Regions from separate parts of the Shouchella sp. JSM 1781072 genome, predicted to be linked through region 1. Evidence: riboswitches for the same ligand, from Rfam matches in the RefSeq annotation. Region 1 holds a riboswitch; the other holds the start of a gene.

The links. A riboswitch is a leader RNA that binds a small molecule or an ion and turns the genes downstream of it on or off. The one in region 1 is predicted to bind S-adenosylmethionine.
Region 2: it holds a riboswitch for S-adenosylmethionine, as region 1 does, so the genes downstream of both, ACE1TH_RS05370 (methionine biosynthesis PLP-dependent protein) here and metK (methionine adenosyltransferase) in region 1, are expected to answer to the same signal.

Annotation. Positions count from the first base shown of each region.
Region 1 is NZ_JBHFQE010000001.1:281,713-290,688, reverse strand. Features, by position in the region: gene ACE1TH_RS01555 (MDR family MFS transporter) at 1-672, opposite strand, end outside; gene mnmL (tRNA modification radical SAM protein MnmL/YtqA) at 827-1,780, shown strand; gene mnmM (tRNA 5-(aminomethyl)-2-thiouridylate-methyltransferase MnmM) at 1,777-2,346, shown strand; gene ACE1TH_RS01540 (beta-class carbonic anhydrase) at 2,366-2,932, shown strand; gene ACE1TH_RS01535 (alpha/beta hydrolase) at 3,154-3,936, opposite strand; gene ACE1TH_RS01530 (gamma carbonic anhydrase) at 4,026-4,538, shown strand; gene metK (methionine adenosyltransferase) at 4,707-5,906, opposite strand; SAM riboswitch class I at 6,129-6,234, opposite strand; gene pckA (phosphoenolpyruvate carboxykinase (ATP)) at 6,872-8,452, shown strand; gene ACE1TH_RS01515 (alpha/beta hydrolase family protein) at 8,482-8,976, opposite strand, start outside.
Region 2 is NZ_JBHFQE010000001.1:1,004,167-1,013,142, forward strand. Features, by position in the region: gene ACE1TH_RS05345 (Glu/Leu/Phe/Val family dehydrogenase) at 183-1,439, shown strand; gene ACE1TH_RS05350 (YpdA family putative bacillithiol disulfide reductase) at 1,498-2,487, shown strand; gene ACE1TH_RS05355 (asparaginase) at 2,505-3,464, shown strand; gene prsW (glutamic-type intramembrane protease PrsW) at 3,533-4,216, shown strand; gene ACE1TH_RS05365 (hypothetical protein) at 4,231-4,398, shown strand; SAM riboswitch class I at 4,523-4,622, shown strand; gene ACE1TH_RS05370 (methionine biosynthesis PLP-dependent protein) at 4,699-5,811, shown strand; gene ACE1TH_RS05375 (bifunctional homocysteine S-methyltransferase/methylenetetrahydrofolate reductase) at 5,817-7,673, shown strand; gene metH (methionine synthase) at 7,670-8,976, shown strand, end outside.

The sequences.
Region 1 (8,976 bases):
ATAGCCAATCCATGAGATGAGAAACGCTCCACAAATCAAAAAAAGTGCATGTAAACGATACTGCTTTTTAAACGGAACTTTTTTTGAAACCTGTAGCGTAGCATCCGCGGTTCGACCAAGTTGTCCATCCCATTTGCGAAAGAAAAAAGCAATAAATCCGAGCATGAAGACATGGACGCCTGCATTGGCGATAAACACATCGGTTAAACGGACAAGCGTCACCACACCAATTAATGCGGTCCCGAGGGAAACCCCGACATTTTGCGCGACATAAATCGCATTAAACGGTCGTCTGCCTCCTTCTGGCCACAGGCTTCCAGCTAATGCATACATGGACGGTGCCATCATCCCCGAACCAAAGCCCATGCACGCTAAAAATAATCCGTAAAGTACATACGTTTCAAAAAAGAAAGCAAGCAAGATTGCTGCACTTGCAGACGTCGTTGCGCCAATTAAAATCGTTCGATAGGCGCCTAATTTATCAAATAAACGTCCACCGATTAAACTCCCAACCACACCAGCGCCTGCATTAATCATTAATACAAACCCTGAAGCCGTTAACGTTTGCCCAAGAATTTGCGTCATAATGACGGCATTAAGCGGCCATAGAAACGAAGCACCGGTGATATTAATCGCTGTCGCAATAATAAGAATCCAAATGGATTTAGGCATAAACCCGCCTCCTTTATCATGTCAAAACCCTCATCAGTTTAGAAGAAATTCAAGAATTTAGCAACAACTTTCCGTTGACACCATTTAAGAGGAAGACTTCTAATGGAAGAGATGATACACTAAGCTTATTCTTTAAAAGGCAACGGTGATTGAAATGGTACAGGATATAAAACCAACGAACCTTAATGGGAAATTTTATTATACGTGGAATGACCATCTGAAAGATTATTTCGGTTCAAAAGTAATGAAAATATCGCTAGACGCAGGCTTTGATTGCCCAAATCGTGATGGAAATGTTGCGTATGGAGGCTGCACATTTTGTAGCCAACGAGGGTCAGGAGACTTTGCCGGTGACCGAAAAGATGATTTAGTTACGCAATTCCACATGCAAAAAGATAAAATGGCTCGTAAATGGAAAACCGATAAATATATCGGCTATTTTCAAGCTTACTCGAATACATATGCGCCAGTTGAAACGCTTCGAAGTTATTTTGAAACGATTTTAGCGCAAGAAGGGGTTGTCGGCTTATCCATTGCGACAAGACCTGATTGTTTACCTGATGACGTTGTTGACTACTTAGCTGAATTGAACGAGCGTACATACCTATGGGTAGAATTAGGGTTACAAACGGTACACGAAAAAACCGCACAGATCATTAACCGCGCGCATGATTATGAATGTTATCAACAGGGCGTTGCAAAGCTACGAGCGAAAGGTATTCGCGTATGCGCTCATATTATTAACGGACTACCTCTTGAAACAGAAGAGATGATGCTTGAAACCGCAAAAGAAGTAGCCAAGCTCGATGTGCAAGGAATTAAAATTCATTTGCTTCACTTGCTGAAAAAAACACCAATGGTTAAACAATTTGAAAAGGGATACGTCGATTTTATGGATCAAGAGAGCTACACAAAACTTGTTGTCGATCAACTTGAAGTGTTGCCTCCGTCTATTACGGTTCATCGTTTAACAGGTGATGGTCCTGCAGATATTCTCATCGGACCGATGTGGAGCACAAATAAGTGGTCCGTTTTAAACGGCATTGAAGCAGAATTTCAAAAGCGAAATAGCTGGCAGGGAAAGTATTATAAAGGAGTTTCATCATGAATGTACAAGGAATTTTACCGTATGCGCGCACCTTGCTACAAGAAGTCATTCAATCTGGGGACACTGTGGTGGACGCAACGGCTGGAAATGGACATGACACACTCTTCTTAGCGGGTCTCGTCGGTGCAAACGGCAAAGTGATTAGCTGCGATATTCAAGAAGAAGCCATCTCTGCAACAAGAGCGAGAGTGAAAAGCGGAGAGATGGAAGGTCGTGTTGACCTCCATCACATCGGCCATGAACAGCTCAACCAGCTTCCTTCTTTTCAGACGGCACAGATTCGAGCGGCGATTTTTAATTTAGGCTATTTGCCAAGAGGGGATAAACGGATTACAACAACGGGAGACACAACGATCCAAGCGATTGAACAAATCTATTTGAAACTTCCAAAAGAGGGTCGCATTGTGCTCGTGATCTATCATGGACATCCTGAAGGAAAAATAGAAAAAGACGATGTGCTCCACTACGTTTCAAACTTGCCGCAAGAAGAGGCACATGTTGCTTCTTACCAATTTATCAATCAACGCAACAATCCACCATTTGTGGTTGTTATAGAAAAACGCTAAAGCAAAGGGGTATGAGTAAATGAGTAAACTAGATACCATTCTTGAATTTAATCAATCTTTTGTAGAAAACAAGAAATATGAACAATTCTCTGTCGGCAAGTTTCCACAAAAGAAAATTGTCATCCTGACGTGCATGGATACGCGTTTAACAGAGTTGTTGCATTCTGCGATGGATTTGCGAAATGGCGATGCCAAAATTGTTAAAAATGCGGGAGCGGTTATTTCTCATCCATTTGGAAGTATTATGCGTAGTATTTTAGTTGCCATTTACGAGCTTGGCGCAGAGGAAGTCTATGTTGTCGGGCATTACGGTTGCGGGATGACGGGGCTTTCTTCTGATAACGTTCTTCAAAAAGCGGAAGATCGTGGAATTAAAATGGACCACATCGACTCGTTACGCTACGCTGGCGTTGATATTGATACATTTTTAACCGGCTTTGAAGACGTAACAGATAGCGTAAAGCACAGCATTGATATGATTGTAAATCATCCACTACTGCCTAAAGATGTAACGGTTCACGGGCTTGTAATTAGTCCAGAAACAGGGAAACTTGATGTCGTTCAACGAGATCTTCAGCCAAACTAAAAAAACATCGTCGCTTTCATCAAAGCGACGATGTTTTTGTCTTTGGATCGATTCTTGTTTTGTCTTCGTTTTTCTCGTCGCTAAATCAGCCATTGCGTACACACCACGATTAAGTGCTGGATTTCGTTTTCCTTCACGCACACGTTTTTCACGGTGCTTCTTTGCTTTGGATTTACTCATTATGAATCACTCCTCTATCCCTATTTTAACATAGAAGAGCTTTATGGAATGAGCATGTTCACAAAGCTGACCGTATAGCGAAATACTTCTTCTTTTTCAGGTTCATTATAAAGCTCGTGGTACAAGCCGTTCCATTCTTTAAGCATCTTATGACTCACATCAAGATGATTAAACCACGTCAGTGCTGCTCGACTATCAACAACATAATCTTCGCCAGCTACCATTAATAAAATCGGGATATTCGGCATTTTTTCAGGATACCGTCGCGTTGTTAGCATCGCCTTGCTTAACTCGTGATACCAGCGCGCTGAAACCTTTGTCACACGTAAAGGGTCTTTTGTATACGCTTCTCGTACCAACTCACTCCTCGTTGTCAGCTCCGGTTTCAACCCAGACTGCATACTGAACGTTGGCGCCACATGGTTCAACACTTTTGCCGCAGCTTTTTTTGGCGGTGACACACGCATAGTTAACTGAAGGCATGGAGCAGAAAGGACGACTGCTTCAATAAATGAATTATCGCGTTCTATTAACGTTCTTATGGCAATTAAGCCACCCATACTATGGCCAACTAGTACAATCGGTAGTTGTTTGGAACGAGCTTGCTTGAGCCAGCGATCTACGGTTTTTATGTATTGTTTAAAGGAATCGATGTGCCCACGCTTCCCTCTTGATTCTCCTTGCCCTGGTAAATCTCCTATTAAGCAGTCAAAGCCGTGTAAGTTCCATTTCTCCACTAACCAATTGTAGCGACCACTGTGCTCACCAGCTCCATGAACGATAACCGCTACACCTCGTGCTTCTGGGACTTCAAAATAACGCACGACATCTCCTCCTTACCTAGCTATTTTTATATTCGTACGATAAAATTAGTATAGCTGATTTTAACCTGATTGGGAAAGGAGATGTTCGGATGATTTTACCATACTATGATAAAAAACCGGCTATAGATTCATCTGTTTATGTTGCAAGTAACGCTGTTATTTCTGGAGATGTGGAGATTGGGGAACAATCGAGCGTCTGGTTCCATACTGTCATTCGCGGTGATGTTGCACCGACTCGAATTGGGAAACGAGTCAATATTCAAGATCAGTCCATGCTTCATCAAAGCCCAAACCGTACCCTCGTCATTGAAGATGATGTGACCATTGGTCATCAAGTGATGTTACACAGTGCCATTATCCGTAAAAATGCGTTAATTGGCATGGGGTCCACCATTCTTGATGGAGCCGAAATTGGAGAAGGTGCTTTTATTGGTGCAGGAAGCCTTGTGCCTCCAGGAAAAACAATTCCTCCCCATACGCTTGCATTAGGGCGCCCAGCAAAAGTTGTGCGTGACTTAACAGATGCCGATGAAAAAGAAATGGAGCGCGTGCGCACCGAATATGTGGAGAGAGGTCAATACTACAAAAGCATTGACATGTAAATGACAACACAGAAGGTATGATGATAAAATCAAAGGAAAACGTGCATTCCCATGACAGCTCCTATTGTACCGGAACAAAAATTGTTGCTGATGGCGGCGTCACGATCGGAAATGCTTTATAAGATAAAAGAAGAGCCCGAATTTTTTCCAGGCTCTTCTTTTCTATATTTAAGCTTCTGCTTTTAATGCATCTGCTTTATCTGTTTTTTCCCAAGGAAGTTGAACATCTTCACGACCGAAATGACCGTAAGCAGCAGTTTGCTTATAAATCGGACGACGAAGGTCGAGCATTTTAATAATGCCAGCAGGACGAAGATCAAAGTGCTTTCTCACAAGTGTAACAAGGGTTTCTTCATCCGCTTTTCCAGTTCCAAAAGTATTAATCGAGATGGAAACAGGTTGAGCGACACCAATTGCATACGCAAGCTGAACTTCACAAGATTCTGCAAGACCAGCAGCGACTATGTTTTTCGCTACATAGCGAGCCGCATATGCACCTGAGCGGTCTACTTTTGTTGCATCTTTTCCTGAGAATGCGCCGCCACCGTGACGTGCGTAACCACCATACGTATCAACAATAATTTTTCTTCCTGTTAATCCAGCATCCCCTTGAGGACCGCCGATTACGAAACGACCAGTTGGATTAATAAAGAACTTTGTGTTTTTGTCCATTAGTTCAGCAGGTACAACAGCTTCAATCACGTGCTTCTTGATATCCGCTTGAATTTGCTCAAGCGTAATGTCAGGTGCATGCTGTGTTGAAATGACAACTGTATCGACACGAACAGGCTTATCGTTGTCATCATATTCAATTGTTACCTGCGTCTTACCGTCCGGACGTAAGTAGTCAAGCGTCTCGTTTTTACGTACTTCGCTTAAACGGAATGCTAGTTTATGACTTAATGAAATCGGAAGCGGCATAAGCTCCTTCGTTTCATTTGAAGCAAATCCAAACATTAGCCCTTGGTCACCTGCACCAATTGCTTCAATTTCTTCATCTGTCATTTGCCCTTCTCTTGCTTCTAATGCTTGGTCCACTCCTTGAGCGATATCGGCAGACTGCTCATCAATGGATGTAATAACTGCACAAGTCTCGGCATCAAAGCCGTACTTTGCTCGTGTATAGCCAATCCCTTTAATCGTTTCACGAACGACACTTGGAATATCTACATAGGTGCTTGTCGTAATCTCTCCGGCTACGAGTACCATTCCTGTTGTAACAGATGTTTCACACGCCACACGTGCATTCGGATCTCTCTTTAAAATCTCATCTAGAATCGCATCTGAAATTTGGTCACAAATTTTATCTGGATGACCTTCCGTAACCGATTCTGATGTGAATAAGTGCTTTCCTCTTTTTTCAGACATATTAATTCCTCCTATTCCATACTTTCGCTCGGAATGCATGTTGTATTCTAAAACGAACGATCAGAGCTGACTTTGGTAAGTAGGCTAAAGGCATCTTATGCCCACGGACACACAACCGTAACTTATCCGTATCATTTTTTATCTTCTCTTTATATGTTGTCACATACAAAATGAAAAAACTCTTTTCCACATGAGAAAAGAGCTGACTTGTTTATCGATCGCCTCTTATCTCCCAGAACATAATTGTTCTGCAGGTTAGCACCTTTTCACTAACGTGATGGTTGCTGGGTTTCAAAGGGCCTGTCCCTCCACCTTCTCTTGATAAAAGCGTGATGTTATCTGTTTTAAAAAGCAGTATAACTTTAACTTGTGACGATGAATGCTCGCCATCTTTTTCGAGCTATTTCTACAGCGAGTCTGTAAGAAATTTGTCGTTTTTTCAATGGATTTCGCAGGCACTGTCATAAGTTTGCGCTTTGTTCGTTTTCGCACATTAGCATAACATAATTTCTTCTACTTTGAAAGGATAAAGAAGAGTCTTTGCTTTATCTCTTTTAAGTAGAAATAAAATCGTGTATGATTGATCACTGAAAAAACATTAACTATTCAGAATTAGAGGTGTTTTATGTCTACTAAAACAAAAGCCATTCTATTAATCGTTTTTGGAGTTGCGTTTGGAACGCTCACTTATCTAAGCTTCATGTATCTATTTTTACCAAATATGCTTGGATGAAGTCACCAAAGGAGACACGGGGAGAGTCAAATGACAAGCGAAAGTTTTATGGTATGAATACAATAGCGATATGAGTGAAGTTTTACTCCGGCTATCCCTTCTCTAATTAACCTTATAAAAAACACATATACTGTGATTGCATTTTTTTCAAAACATCTTTCACTTTAGTATGGACTAATAAATATAATGTGTTATACTATTACCACGAACACCGACCATAAAGGAGCCGATTATGAAAATATTAAATGGATCAACACAATTAGAGCAGCTACTTTCAAGTCCTAAGACGGTTCACCAACTTTCTGTTCCCTCTTTAGTTGAGCGAGCGTTAATGAATCAAGAAGGTGAATTAACAGACACTGGCGCGCTTTCTGTACAAACAGGGAAGTATACTGGTCGCTCACCCAAAGATAAATTTATTGTAGATGAGCCAAGTGTTCGTAATACGATTGATTGGGGACCAGTCAATCAACCAATTTCACAAAACACATTTAAAGCGCTTTATGAAAAAGTGTTATACTATTTGCAGCAGAAAGAAGTTCGCTATGCGTCGAATGGCTTTGTTGGCGCAGACCCAAATTATCAATTGCCGATCACATACATTAATGAATTTGCATGGCACCACCTTTTTGCTCGTCAACTTTTTATTCGCGAAGGGCAATCAACAAAAACCAATCAAGAACCATTTACCATTGTCAGTGCGCCAACATTTAAAGCAGACCCTGCTGTTGATGGCACCAATTCTGAAGCGTTTGTCATGATCTCATTTGAAGAACGCGTTGTGTTAATTGGTGGAACCGAATATGCAGGCGAAATGAAAAAATCAATGTTTTCGGTTATGAATTATTTAATGCCTGACGAAAATGTATTGCCGATGCACTGTTCAGCAAATACAAACGAAAATGGTGAAACCGCTCTATTTTTCGGCTTGTCTGGAACAGGAAAAACAACGCTATCTGCCTCTAACCACCGTTCGCTCATTGGAGATGACGAACATGGTTGGACCGAAACTGGAATCTTTAATATTGAAGGCGGTTGCTACGCGAAATGTATTAACCTTTCACAAGAGCAAGAGCCACAAATTTGGAATGCGATTTCATTTGGGTCAGTTCTTGAAAATGTTGCCGTTGAAGAAGGAAAAGCGAATTACGATGATTCTTCATTAACTGAAAATACAAGAGCGGCTTATCCGATTGAAGCCATTCCGAATGCACTAAAACCAAGCGTTGCAGGAAGCCCTACTGCAATCGTCTTTTTAACTGCTGATGCTTTTGGGGTTCTTCCACCAATTAGCAAATTGACAAAAGAACAGGCTATGTACCACTTTTTATCTGGCTATACGAGCAAGCTTGCTGGAACAGAAAGAGGCATTACGCAACCAGAAGCGACATTCTCAACATGTTTTGGAGCGCCTTTCCTTCCAAGAAAACCAGAAACCTATGCTGCAATGCTTGGAGAAAAAATCGAAGCCAACGATGTGGATGTGTTCTTAGTTAATACAGGTTGGACCGGCGGCAGCTACGGTACTGGAAGCAGAATGAAGCTCAGATATACGAGAGCAATGGTTGAAGCGGCTCTTCAAGGCGAGTTGAATCAAGCTGAGACAGAAACAGACCCTATTTTTGATCTTCATATGCCAACTCGTTGCCCTGGTGTTCCTGATGAATTAATGAACCCACGCAACGCTTGGGCAGATAAAGATGCCTATGATCAAACAGCAAAATCATTAGCGAATCAATTTGCAGACAACTTCTCTCGTTTTTCTTCTGCAAAAGAAAGCATCCAGCAAGCTGGCCCAACTCGTACAAACTAAACAGAAAAAAAGCGTACGTGATACCGTTATCACGTACGCTTTTTTTGTTGTTTCATCCAGCTAGCTGCTTTTTTTAAAATATCAGCCTGCTCCATTGGCGGAAAATGATGTCGGTAATCTGGAAAGATCCACGTTTCCACTCGATGTTGGTTTTTATCTGGAATATGATCCAGTAGCTGATACACGTGTTCAGCCGAGACATGTTCATCTTTTTCTCCGTGTATCACAAGAAGCTGCGGCTGAAATTCACTCATACTCTTAAGAGGCGTCCGCTCTTCATAACGCTCTGGATATTTCCAAGGTGTTCCGCCAATCACTCGTTTCATCATCTTTCGTAAGTCCACGCGTTCTTCATACGTAAGCACCATATCTGTTACGCCATTCCAACATGTAACGGAGCGAGATTGCGGACGATAAATCCCTGTCCATAATGCCATAATACCGCCTCGGGAAAAGCCGACAATATGAATGCCTTTCGCCTCATCAACTTGTTCATGCTGCTCCAATAGATCAAATCCGTTAAT
Region 2 (8,976 bases), 720 kb from region 1:
AGAAATAATTTTTAAAAAGACGATTGGAATGGCGTGAATGTGGAATACATAGAAGGAGTAAGGCGCTAAAAGACAATGTATTAAAGGGAAATGATAAAAATAAGGGTGGCATTCCCTGTCATGTTTCATTATCATAAGAAGTGTTCAACGAAAAAAGGATAATTCCGTGAGGTGACATAAAAATGGACGAAAGCGCGAATCGAACGAATGATGTTCTAGCGTCAACTCAATCCATTATACATACTGCATTAAGTAAATTAGGCTACCCGGAAGAAATGTACGAATTATTAAAGGAACCAATGCGAATGATGACGGTTCGAATTCCTGTAAGAATGGATGATGGATCAACGAAAATCTTTACTGGCTATCGTGCACAACATAATGATTCTGTAGGACCGACTAAAGGTGGCGTGCGGTTTCATCCAGATGTGACAGAAAAGGAAGTTAAGGCGCTGTCGATCTGGATGAGTCTTAAAGCGGGGATTGTGAATCTTCCATATGGCGGTGGAAAAGGGGGCATTATTTGCGACCCTCGAACAATGTCATTCCGCGAAGTCGAGCGACTAAGTCGCGGATATGTTCGCGCAATTAGTCAAATTGTCGGACCGACGAAAGATATTCCTGCGCCAGATGTGTTTACCAATTCACAAATAATGGCGTGGATGCTTGATGAGTATAGTCGCATTCGTGAATTTGACTCTCCAGGATTTATTACAGGAAAACCACTCGTCTTAGGCGGTTCCCATGGCAGAGAATCCGCTACCGCAAAAGGAGTCACCATTTGTGTGAATGAGGCAGCGAAAAGACAAGGCGTCGATATGGATGGCGCGAAAGTGATCATTCAAGGGTTCGGAAACGCTGGAAGTTTCTTGGCGAAATTTATGTCCGACGCAGGCGCAACAGTTGTAGGTATTGCAGATGCGTACGGTGCGTTATACGATGAAGAGGGACTTGATATTGACTATTTATTAGATCGACGTGATAGTTTTGGAACGGTAACAAAACTTTTTAAAGACACCATAACAAATGAAGAGTTGTTGGAAATGGATTGCGATATTTTAGTGCCAGCAGCAATTGAAAATCAAATTACCGCCCGTAATGCAGGGAACATTAAAGCATCAATCGTGGTTGAAGCGGCAAATGGACCGACAACACTAGAAGCGACAAAGATTTTGTCTGAACGAGGAATTCTGCTCGTACCGGATGTATTGGCGAGTGCGGGAGGCGTAACCGTTTCGTATTTTGAGTGGGTCCAAAATAATCAAGGGTTTTACTGGTCTGCGGATGAAGTGGAAGGCAAGCTACAATCTGTACTCGTAGAAGCATTTGACCATATCTATCAATTAGCTAAGCGTCGGAAAGTGGACATGCGTCTAGCTGCTTATATGGTTGGTGTTCGTAGAATGGCAGAAGCTTCTCGTTTTCGAGGCTGGGTCTAACTTGATATACGATTGAAGAAAACCCTTGTGTATAGCGTTATGCACAAGGGTTTTGCTGATGAATAAGGATGAAGAAGAGGATGATCAACAGATGTATGATGTAATCATAATTGGTGGAGGGCCGTGCGGATTATCTGCCGCAATTGAGTGTGATGAGAAAGGGTTATCGACACTTGTAATCGAAAAAGAAAATATTGTAAATGCAATCTATCGCTACCCAACACACCAAACGTTTTTTAGCACGAGTGAACGGCTAGAAATTGGTGGTGTACCGTTTATAACGGAAGAGCGAAAACCGAAACGAAATCAAGCGCTTGTCTATTATCGAATGGTGACAGAGCGCAAGCAAATAAATGTACATGCCTATGAACAAGTTCAAGCCGTGCATAAGCAGACTGATAGCACATTCCAAGTGCAAACATCAAAACGTACGTACCAGGCGCGAAATGTGGTGGTTGCAACAGGTTATTATGATTCGCCGAACCTGATGAATATTCCTGGTGAAACAAACAGCCATGTCATGCATTACTTCAAAGAAGCGCACCCGTACTTCAATCATCATGTAGTAGTGATCGGCGGTAAAAACTCAGCTGTTGATGCTGCCATTGAGCTCGAAAAAGCAGGCGCACATGTTACCATGCTGTATCGAGGTTCCGATTATTCTGCTAGCGTGAAGCCATGGATTTTACCTGAACTCGTTTCTTTAGTGAAAAACGAGCGCATTAGCCTTGCTTTTAACGCGCATATTAATCAAATTACGGAAGAAGCGGTTCACTATACAGTAAATGGAGAAGAGGCAGAAGCGAAAGCTGATTTTGTTTTTGCTATGACAGGCTATCATCCTGATCATACTTTTTTACGAAACATGGGTGTCGAAGTAGACGATGTGTCTGGTCGGCCAACCTTTAATCCAGCAACAATGGAGACAAATGTTGCGAATGTCTATATTGCCGGTGTCATAGCAGCGGGTAACCATGCAAACGAAATTTTCATTGAAAATGGCAGAGAACACGGAAAAAACATTGCAGAAACGATAAACCAAAAGTAGAAAATGGAGGAAAAACATTGAGGCACGTCGTACTTTTAACTACAGGTGGAACGATTGCAAGTACCACAGGTGATAACGGAAAATTAGTTGCTGGCGAATTAACAGGGGAAGAATTAGCTAATTTATGTGGGTTACCAACGGATATTAATGTAACGGTGCGCTCCGTTTTGCAGAAACCAAGCGTCCACTTGACGCCGGAAGATTGGGCTACCCTAGCTTATGAAGTGAAAAAAGCTTTTCAAGCAAATGATGTAAACGGGGTTGTTGTTACCCACGGTACAGATACATTGGAGGAAACGGCCTATTATTTAGATTTAACAAATGTAGATGAAAGACCAGTCGTTGTAACAGGTTCACAACGGGGGCCAGAGGAAACAGGCAGTGACGCATTTATGAACTTAAGGCACGCGATATATGCGGCATGTGAACCAGATTTACAAGGTACAGGGTGTGTGGTTGTATTCAATGAACGGATCTTTTCCGCACGTTATGTAAAAAAAGAACATGCGTCCAACATTCAAGGCTTTAATGCTTTTGGATTTGGTTATTTAGGGATTATTGACAATGATGTTATTTTTACGTATCAAAAGCCAATCCGACGGGAAATGTATATGGTAAAGGAACCCACATTTCTTGAGATCGGAATTGCAAAAATTTATTTAGGGATGTCTGAACAAACGCTACGTGCCATGCTGGATACTGTGGATGGGCTTGTTATTGAAGCCGTTGGTCGAGGTCAAGTGCCGCCACAGTTAGTTGCCCCTATTAAAGAGGCGTTGCAAAAGAAGAAGCCTATTATCTTAACAACGTCATCTGAAGAGGGGAAAGTGTATCCGACATATGATTATAAAGGAAGTGCACACCACTTAGAACAACTTGGCGTCATTTTAGGGTCTGATTACGATAGTAAAAAAGCAAGAATTAAAGCGCTCGTTTTAACGGCAGCTCACCAGGATCTTGCCGTTGGGTTTTCATAAGCGGTGAAACTTGAGTCTCATTAATGTGAGGCGTATACTGGATTATGTAGCGGACGTCCTTTTAGAGAGTGGGTCGACAAGCGTTGATTTCTTTTATTCTTGCGGCTCTGGCTCCGGCCATGGCATTGTTCTCTTATGTGTATTTACGCGATTCCTTTAGTCGAGGTGCCATGTTTTTAGTCCTAAGAATCTTTATTATTGGCGCCTTGCTCGTCTTACCAATTTCAGTCATTCAATTTGCTTTCACAGAAGAAGCCATCTTAGCTCATTCGTTTTTAAAAGCTTTTTTGCTTTACGGATTGATAGAAGAGGGTTTAAAATGGCTGATGTTGTTCATATTTGCTTATCAACATGGTCAACTCAAGCAACCAATTGATGGAATCGTTTTTGGCGTAGCGTTATCTCTTGGTTTTGCTTCCGTTGAAAATAGTTTATATATGATTGCATATGGGTTTGATCACGTACTTCCGAGAACGTTATTACCGACAACGGCTCATGCTGTTTACGGAATAATTATGGGTTACTACGTGGGAAGAGCCAAATACCATCCTTCAAAAAAACAACTATTTCTTTTTTTAGCGGCTGTACTACCAATGATTTTGCACGGAAGTTACGACTACATTCTAATGGATTTTGGACATTATTTCTTATATTTAATGATTCCATTTATGATTGCGCTGTGGCTATTAGCAATATGGAAAATAAAAAAGGCGAACAAACTAGATGAAGATGAAAAGAGCAATCTGAACTAAAGGAGGAGGATAGCGTGACAACAGCGAATCGTTATCGAATTGTCATTCGTTGCCCTTTATGTGGAGAGAAATACATTTTACGTGGAAAACGAAATGAAAACGGAGAGTATGAAACAGGCTTTAAACAGTGTGTATGTGGAAATGAAGATCAACTAATTATTGAAGCGTCACCTGAAGCATGAACGTGCGAAAAACGTACAGCTATGTAAGACAAGCTGTGCGTTTTTTTATGCATTTTCAATGCTACGGGTTGCAGAATCATTTGTTTTGCGTTAAAGTTGTGACAATAGCAAATAAACTTAATAGATCTTATCAAGAGAGACGGAGGGACATGGCCCGACGAAGTCTCAGCAACCAGCTTTAATTGGCAAGGTGCTAAATCCAGCAGAAATCTGCAAGATAAGAGAATCGTTCGCAACCTTTCTTCTTACATCTTGAAGAAAGGTTTTTTATGATTGTACCGTTTTTAAGGGGGATAAAAAATGACAACACATGATGAATCAATCCTAGCGCAAATTGGAAATCGTCGAAATGATGCAACTGGCGCTGTTAATGCACCGGTGTATTTCTCTACTGCGTATCGTCACGCAGGAATTCAAGAATCTACAGGGTACGATTATGCTCGTACTGGAAATCCAACTCGAGAAGTGCTCGAACAAGCCATTGCAAATTTAGAACATGGAAACCAAGGGTTTGCAACAAGTTCTGGCATGTCAGCCATTCAACTCGTGTTTTCACTTTTTGGGCAAGGCGATCATATTTTATGTTCAGATGATTTGTACGGTGGTACCTACAGATTGTTTGAAGGTGGATGGACAAAGTGGGGGCTGCGCTTTGACTATGTAGATATGGCTGATTTACATGCCGTTGAACGTAAATTAAAAGCCGAGACAAAGGCGATTTTTGTGGAAACACCTACAAATCCATTAATGAAAGAAGCCTCCATACAGGAGCTAGCGACTCTTGCCAAAAAAGCAAATGTACTCCTTATCGTCGACAATACGTTTTTAACACCGTTGTTACAAAAGCCATTAGTGGATGGAGCAGATATCGTCATCCATTCAGCGACAAAATATTTAGGTGGCCACAATGACGTTGTCGCTGGGCTGGTTGTTGCAAAATCAGCGGAATTGAGTGAACAATTAGGCTACTTTCACAATGGAGCAGGTTTCATTCTCGGTGCATTTGATTCCTGGTTATTAATGAGGGGCATGAAAACATTAGCGCTGCGAATGAAACAACATGAAATCAATGCAAAACAAATCGTTTCGATGTTAGAGGAAGAGCCTCTCGTGCGTGACGTTTTATATCCGGGAAAAGGTGGCATGTTGTCATTTCGTGTGACTGATGAATCCTACATAAATCCCATACTCAAAGCACTTCAACTAATTTCTTTTGCAGAAAGCTTAGGAGGAGTGGAAAGTTTAATGACGTATCCGGCTACGCAAACCCACGCTGATATTCCGGAAGAACTTCGGATTGAAAAGGGCATCGATCAGACGTTGTTACGGCTTTCGGTCGGAATTGAACATAGCGAAGATTTAATCGCTGATCTAAAACAAGCATTTGAACAAGCAACGAATCAAGGGAGGTGAGGTCCATGAACTTGAGAGAGGCTGTAACGTCTTCTGTTATTGTCGCTGATGGCGCAATGGGAACGGTTTTATATGAGGCGGGCTATGACTTATGTTTTGAAGAATTAAATCTTTCTAAACCAACCGAAGTGATTTCGATTCATCAAGCGTATTTACATGCTGGAGCAACTGTTATTCAAACGAATACGTATGCAGCAAACGGCCATAAATTAGCACGTTATGGACTACAAGAAGACATGGAGGCCATAAATGAAGCAGCGGTTGAGCTTGCCAAACAAGCGGTGAATACAAGTGAGAAGAAGCAGGCGTTTGTCGTTGGAACAGTCGGTGGGATTCAAGGGTTTCAATATGAACAAATCGATCGAAATGAATGCGTCCAATCGTTAAATCAGCAAGTAGATGTGCTGTTAAAAGCGGGTGTGGATGGCTTATTGTTTGAAACGTTTTATGATTTTTTTGAAATAAAAGAATTGGTTGTCGCGACACGCAAAAAAACAGATTTGCCGATCATCGCAAACGTATCGCTTGGTGACATTAGTGTGTTAAAAGGAGGCATTCCTCTTAGTCAAGGTTTAACAGAACTGTATGAAGCAGGAGCGGATGTTACAGGGTTAAATTGCCGCATGGGACCTTATCATATGCTTCGATCCATTGAGGAGCTTGAACTACCTTATGATATACCGTTAGCTTGTTATCCAAATGCAAGTTTACCAGGCTATCGAGATGGGCGCTTTGTCTATGCGTCGAATACAGACTATTTCACATCAATGTCAGAACGATTTATTAATGAAGGGGTGCATGTGATAGGGGGATGCTGTGGCACGACGCCAGCCCACATCGAAGCAATTAAACAGGCCGCAAGTGGGCGCTCGCCTGTTAAGCGAACGATTCGAAAACATGCAAGACATACAGAGTTGGTTCCTCCGTCTGAAACAAAACAATCGATTAAAGATGTTGTGGAGCAAAAACAAACCATTATTGTTGAACTTGATCCGCCGAAAAAATTAACAATTGATACATTTATTGAAGGGGCAAAAGCGTTAAAAGCTGCTGGGATTGACGCATTGACATTAGCGGATAACTCGTTAGCAAGTCCAAGAGTTGATAATCAAACGTTGGCGATGATTGTAAAAGAAGAAGTGGGTCTTCAAAGTCTTGTCCACTTAACGTGTCGTGACCGAAATTTAATTGGCTTGCAATCTCATTTAATGGGACTTGATTTAGCTGGGTTATCTGATTTGCTGCTCATTACAGGTGATCCGAGTAAAATTGGCGATTTTCCTGGAGCGACTTCTGTTTACGATGTATCGTCGACAAAACTGTTGCCGCTCATTAAACAAATGAATGAAGGGATTTCATTTTCAGGTAAGTCTCTCGGAAAAAAAACATCGTTCACGACAGCAGCAGCTTTTAATCCGAACGTGAAACATCTTGACAAAGCCGTCAAGCGTTTAGAAAAAAAGATTGAAGCGGGAGCCGATTACTTCCTTACTCAACCAATTTTTGATGAAAGTCAGTTTAAACAGATTTATGAGGCTACGAAGCATTTAAACGTTCCCATTTTTGTTGGAATTATGCCGTTAACGAGCAGCCGAAATGCAGAGTTTCTTCATAATGAAGTGCCTGGGATTTCGCTTTCTGATGAGACGAGAGCACGAATGGCGCGAGCTGGAGAAGACGTTGTTAAAGCGGAACGAGAAGGACTTGCGATTGCAAAATCGTTAGCTCGAGAGGCTGCAACTTATTTTAATGGAATTTATTTAATTACGCCATTTTTGCGTTATCACTTAACCGTTGAACTGGCCACATACTTACGAGAACAGACAACCGCACCGTTGCATAAAGAAAGGGAGTTACAATGAGACATAATCAGATTGTTGAACAGCTTAAGAAGAAAATTGTCGTTTTAGATGGTGCAATGGGCACGATGATTCAAGATGCGAATTTAGAGGAAACACATTTCGGTGGCGCTGCTTATGACGGATGCAATGAATATTTAAATCTTACGGCTCCAGACATTATTTCCAGTATTCATCAAGCGTATTTAGAAGCAGGCGCCGATGTGATATGCACAAATTCGTTTGGCTCTTCTAGTATAGTGCTGGATGACTATGAACTAGGGCACCTTGCTTATGAGATCAGTCGGAAAGCCGCTGAATTAGCGGTAGAAGAGGCACGTAAATGGCACACGGATTTAGAACCTCGTTTTGTGGCAGGGGCGATGGGACCTACAACAAAATCTCTCTCTGTCACAGGGGGAACAACGTTTAATGAATTAATTGCGACTTATGAAGAACAAGCGATTGGTTTAATTGACGGTGGTGTGGATCTGTTGCTTTTGGAAACAAGTCAGGATATGCGTAATGTTAAGGCTGCTTCCATCGGCATACAGCAAGCGTTTAAAAAAACCAACGTCACGCTGCCTCTATTTATTTCAGGAACCATTGAACCAATGGGGACAACATTAGCTGGACAAACCGTTGAAGCATTTTCCCTCTCTGTTGAACATCTTCAACCACTTGTGGTCGGATTAAATTGTGCAACAGGACCAGAATTCATGCGGGATCACATTCGCTCGCTGTCAGAACTGGCGGAAAGTTATGTTAGCTGCTATCCAAATGCTGGTTTACCGGATGAAGACGGACGCTACCATGAGACACCGCACTCGTTAGCGAAAAAGCTTGAAGGTTTTGCAGAAAAAGGCTGGCTTAACGTAGTAGGTGGTTGCTGTGGAACAACGCCTGCTCACATTCGTGCGTTAAAAGAAATGGTGCAAACCTATTCACCGCGAACAGAAAACACGCGGCATCAGCACGCTGTTTCTGGCTTAGAGGCACTCATTTATGATGATTCAATGCGCCCTCTTTTTGTGGGCGAGCGAACAAATGTAATTGGTTCACGGAAATTTAAACGGTTAATCGAAGAAGGGAAGTATGAAGAAGCGTCAGAAATTGCACGTGCACAAGTAAAGAAAGGCGCCCATGTTGTGGACATTTGCTTGGCGGATCCTGATCGTGAGGAAGCAGATGATATGGCTGCTTTTCTAACTCATGTAACAAATAAAGTGAAAGTTCCGCTCATGATTGATTCAACCGATGAAAATGTCATTAAAGAAGCTCTTACGTATTCGCAAGGAAAAGCGATTATTAATTCCATAAATCTTGA